DNA from 2 places in the Escherichia sp. XD33 genome. Region 2 is predicted to be linked to the other one. Evidence: predicted binding sites of a transcription regulator. Region 2 holds the regulator's gene; the other holds the start of a gene.
The links. The regulator PurR, encoded in region 2, represses purine synthesis genes. The targets are predictions, from matches to a motif close to CANGCAAACGTTTGCNTG.

Region 1 (2,468 bases), on a different contig from region 2:
CGAGCACATTGTCAGCAAATCACCGTTTCGCTTATGCGTAAACCGGGTAACGTGCGCAGATGTCGAGAACTTTACCTTTGATGCGCTCGATAACGGCTTCATCATTGATGCTGTCCAGCACGTCACACATCCAGCCAGCCAGTTCTTTCGCTTCGGCTTCTTTAAAGCCGCGACGGGTAATCGCCGGAGTACCCACGCGAATACCGGAGGTCACAAACGGGCTCTTCGGATCGTTCGGTACGCTGTTTTTGTTGACGGTGATGTTAGCACGGCCCAGAGCGGCGTCTGCTTCTTTACCGGTCAGGTTTTTATCAACCAGATCAACCAGGAACAGGTGGTTATCAGTGCCGCCGGAAACCACTTTGTAGCCGCGTTCCAGGAACACTTCTACCATCGCTTTAGCGTTTTTAGCGACCTGCTGCTGGTAAGTTTTGAACTCAGGCTCCATCGCTTCTTTCAGAGCAACCGCTTTACCAGCGATTACGTGCATCAACGGACCGCCCTGACCACCAGGGAAAACGGCAGAGTTCAGTTTTTTGTACAGCTCTTCGCTACCACCTTTCGCCAGGATCAGACCGCCGCGCGGACCCGCCAGGGTTTTGTGAGTGGTGGTAGTAACAACGTGAGCATGAGGAACCGGGTTCGGGTAGACGCCAGCAGCAACCAGGCCCGCAACGTGCGCCATATCAACGAACAGGTAAGCACCGATGCTGTCAGCGATTTCACGCATTTTCGCCCAGTCCACCACGCCGGAATATGCAGAGAAACCACCGATAATCATTTTCGGCTTGTGTTCTTTGGCTTGTTTTTCCAGATCGGCGTAGTCGATATGACCGGTAGCATCGATACCGTAAGGAACGATGTTGTACAGTTTACCGGAGAAGTTAACCGGAGAACCGTGAGTCAGGTGACCGCCATGCGCCAGGTTCATACCCAGAACGGTATCACCTGGTTCCAGCAGCGCGGTGTAGACCGCAAAGTTAGCCTGGGAGCCGGAGTGCGGCTGGACGTTAGCGTAGTCAGCGCCGAACAGTTCTTTCGCACGATCGATCGCCAGTTGTTCAACGATATCAACATACTCGCAACCGCCGTAGTAGCGTTTGCCCGGATAACCTTCAGCATATTTGTTGGTCAGCTGAGAACCCTGCGCCTGCATTACGCGCGGGCTGGTGTAGTTTTCGGAGGCGATCAGTTCGATGTGCTCTTCCTGACGTACTTTTTCCTGCTCCATAGCCTGCCACAGTTCGGCATCATAATCGGCAATGTTCATTTCACGCTTTAACATCCGCATCTCCTGACTCAGCTAACAATAAAATTTTTGGCCTTTATAGGCGGTCCTGTTGGACAACGGCGAACAGTATAACCGAATCATTGTGCGATAACAGGTCTTGACAAAGGAATTTACGCAAACGATTACCTTCAGGCTACGCAAGGCTTTGGAGAATAAAGAGCTTGCAACCGGAAACGGATTTCTTTTCAGGTTTGTGATGCAAATTTTTCACTTCATCACATTCTTTCTGAAAAACACCAAAGAACCATTTACATTGCAGGGCTATTTTTTATAAGATGCATTTGAGATACATCAATTAAGATGCAAAAAAAGGAAGACCATATGCTTGACGCTCAAACCATCGCTACAGTAAAAGCCACCATCCCTTTACTGGTGGAAACGGGGCCAAAGTTAACCGCCCATTTCTACGACCGTATGTTTACTCATAACCCAGAACTCAAAGAAATTTTTAACATGAGTAACCAGCGTAATGGCGATCAACGTGAAGCCCTGTTTAACGCTATTGCCGCCTACGCCAGTAATATTGAAAACCTGCCTGCGCTGCTGCCAGCGGTAGAAAAAATCGCGCAGAAGCACACCAGTTTCCAGATCAAACCGGAACAGTACAACATCGTCGGCGAACACCTGTTGGCGACGCTGGACGAAATGTTCAGCCCGGGGCAGGAAGTGCTGGACGCTTGGGGTAAAGCCTATGGTGTACTGGCTAATGTATTTATCAATCGCGAGGCGGAAATCTATAACGAAAACGCCAGCAAAGCCGGTGGTTGGGAAGGTACTCGCGATTTCCGCATTGTGGCTAAAACACCGCGCAGCGCGCTTATCACCAGCTTCGAACTGGAGCCGGTCGACGGTGGCGCAGTGGCAGAATACCGTCCGGGGCAATATCTCGGCGTCTGGCTGAAACCGGAAGGTTTCCCGCATCAGGAAATTCGTCAGTACTCTTTGACTCGCAAACCGGATGGCAAAGGCTATCGTATTGCGGTGAAACGCGAAGAGGGTGGGCAGGTATCCAACTGGTTGCACAATCACGCCAATGTTGGCGATGTCGTGAAACTGGTCGCTCCGGCAGGTGATTTCTTTATGGCTGTCGCAGATGACACACCAGTGACGTTAATCTCTGCCGGTGTTGGTCAAACGCCAATGCTGGCAATGCTCGACACGCTGGCAAAAGCAGGCC
Region 2 (2,468 bases):
AGAAAACCGAGTACGCTCAAACCCGCCAGCCAGACTAAAAATCTTTTCCCAGGTTGCATGTATATTCTCTAAATCTCTCAATTAAACACCGCCGCAAAGTGTAGGGAGTGAAATTAGTGTTGTGAAACGGTAATATTTGATGACTGGTTTCAAAAATTTTGTAGGCAGACTATGTGGTCAGAATATTCACTCGAAGTTGTTGATGCGGTAGCGCGTAATGGTAGTTTTAGCGCTGCGGCACAGGAGCTGCATCGCGTTCCTTCTGCGGTCAGCTATACCGTGCGTCAGCTGGAAGAGTGGCTGGCGGTGCCGCTCTTTGAACGACGGCACCGTGATGTGGAGCTGACCGCTGCTGGAGCGTGGTTTCTCAAAGAAGGGCGCTCTGTTGTCAAAAAAATGCAGATCACCCGCCAGCAATGTCAGCAGATAGCGAACGGCTGGCGCGGTCAGTTAGCTATCGCAGTGGATAATATTGTCAGGCCAGAACGTACACGGCAGATGATCGTTGATTTTTATCGCCATTTTGATGATGTCGAACTTCTTGTCTTTCAGGAAGTGTTCAACGGTGTCTGGGATGCGCTTTCCGACGGGCGCGTGGAACTGGCGATTGGCGCAACACGCGCGATTCCGGTAGGCGGTCGTTATGCCTTCCGGGATATGGGGATGCTAAGCTGGAGTTGCGTTGTTGCCAGCCACCACCCGCTGGCGTTGATGGATGGCCCATTCAGCGATGATACGTTGCGCAACTGGCCGTCGTTGGTGCGCGAAGACACCTCGCGAACGCTACCTAAGCGTATTACCTGGTTGCTGGATAACCAAAAAAGACTTGTCGTGCCTGACTGGGAATCATCGGCAACCTGTATCTCGGCAGGATTATGCATAGGGATGGTGCCAACACATTTCGCCAAACCGTGGCTTAATGAGGGGAAGTGGGTAGCATTAGAACTGGAAAACCCCTTTCCGGATTCGGCATGTTGTCTGACATGGCAGCAAAATGATATGTCGCCTGCGTTAACCTGGTTGCTTGAGTATCTCGGCGATAGTGAGACGCTGAATAAGGAGTGGCTGCGGGAGCCGGAAGAGACTCCCGCAACGGGTGATTAACGACGATAGTCGCGGAACGGGCCGTCAGCCACGGAGCGGCGTTCAATCAAGCGCGGATGCACTTCAATGGACTGCGGTTCTTCACGTTTGTTGACGATACGATCCAACAGCATGTTGAACGCTGTTTCACCCAGCGAGTCTTTTGGCTGATGGATCGTGGTCAGCGCCGGCGTAAAATAGCGGGCGTTGCGCACGTTATCATAACCGATCAGCGAAACATCCTGCGGGACGCGCAGGCCCATTTCATCAGCAGCACAAAGTGCGCCCATTGCCATGATATCGCCACCACAGAAGACGGCAGTAGGGCGATGCGGCTGCGACAGGATTTGCTGCATGGCGCGATAACCGGATTCAGGTTCAAAATCACCCTGCACAATCCAGCTTTCCGGCACCTTGATCATTGCTTCTTCCATCGCCTTCATAAAACCGGCAAGGCGGCCTGCGCCAGTGTTACGTTCCAGCGGGCCGGGGATAACGCCGATTTCGCGGTGACCGCGTTCAATCAGATAACGCCCGGCCATGTAGCCGCCTTCGAACGCGTTATCAATGACCGCATCGGTGAAGTCAGCTTTTGCTTCACCCCAGTCCATCACCACCATTGGGATATGGCGATACTCTTCCAGCATCGCCAGCAACGGCTCTGGGTACTCAGAACACATCACCAGCAGACCATCGACGCGTTTTTGCGCCATCATCGACAGATAAGCCCGCTGTTTCTCAAGATTGTTCCACGCATTACCCAGAATCAGGGTGTAACCTTTCTGGAAGCAATTTTTTTCAACCGCTTCAATGATCTCGGCAAAATAGGCCGCTTCGCTGCTGGTCGCCAGCAAACCGATAGACTTGGTGTGGTTAACCTTCAGGCTACGCGCCACCGCGCTAGGGGAGTAGTGTAATTCTTTAATCGCTGCCCACACGGCGTTGCGCGTTTCTTCAGCGACGAAACGTGTTTTGTTGATCACGTGTGACACAGTTGTAGTGGAAACGTTTGCTCGTTTCGCTACATCTTTTATTGTTGCCATTCCATTTCACTCCAGACCCTAACTTCAGCTCCTGCAAAATCGCAAGGTAAACGTTTGCCTTTACACACCTTACGCACAACAAAAGTGTTGCGGTACGCCGGAAAAACGACACGGAGCGTCAGGAAGGGGTCAATGGCCAGTACGCAAATAGTGTAAGCGTGGAATTTTGGCCGATCTTGACGAAAAGGGGAAGTGGTAAAAACACTTATCATTATAAATGACGGGAGATTTTTTCATCACAGTGTGTAAAAATGCGTAATATCACTTTTTGTGTGGTAATAAAAAAGGAGAAAACTTGATGAGCACCGACCTTAAATTTTCACTGGTAACAACGATTATCGT

Region 1: glyA (serine hydroxymethyltransferase) is a predicted target of PurR. The motif match lies at 1,403-1,420, and genes of this name have one in related genera.

Annotation. Positions count from the first base shown of each region.
Region 1 covers NZ_JAENDM010000019.1:39,685-42,152, reverse strand. The annotation lists gene glyA (serine hydroxymethyltransferase) at 32-1,285, opposite strand; gene hmpA (NO-inducible flavohemoprotein) at 1,613-2,468, shown strand, end outside.
Region 2 covers NZ_JAENDM010000002.1:105,133-107,600, forward strand. The annotation lists gene punC (purine nucleoside transporter PunC) at 1-59, opposite strand, end outside; gene punR (DNA-binding transcriptional activator PunR) at 172-1,104, shown strand; gene purR (HTH-type transcriptional repressor PurR) at 1,101-2,126, opposite strand; gene cydH (cytochrome bd-I accessory subunit CydH) at 2,425-2,468, shown strand, end outside.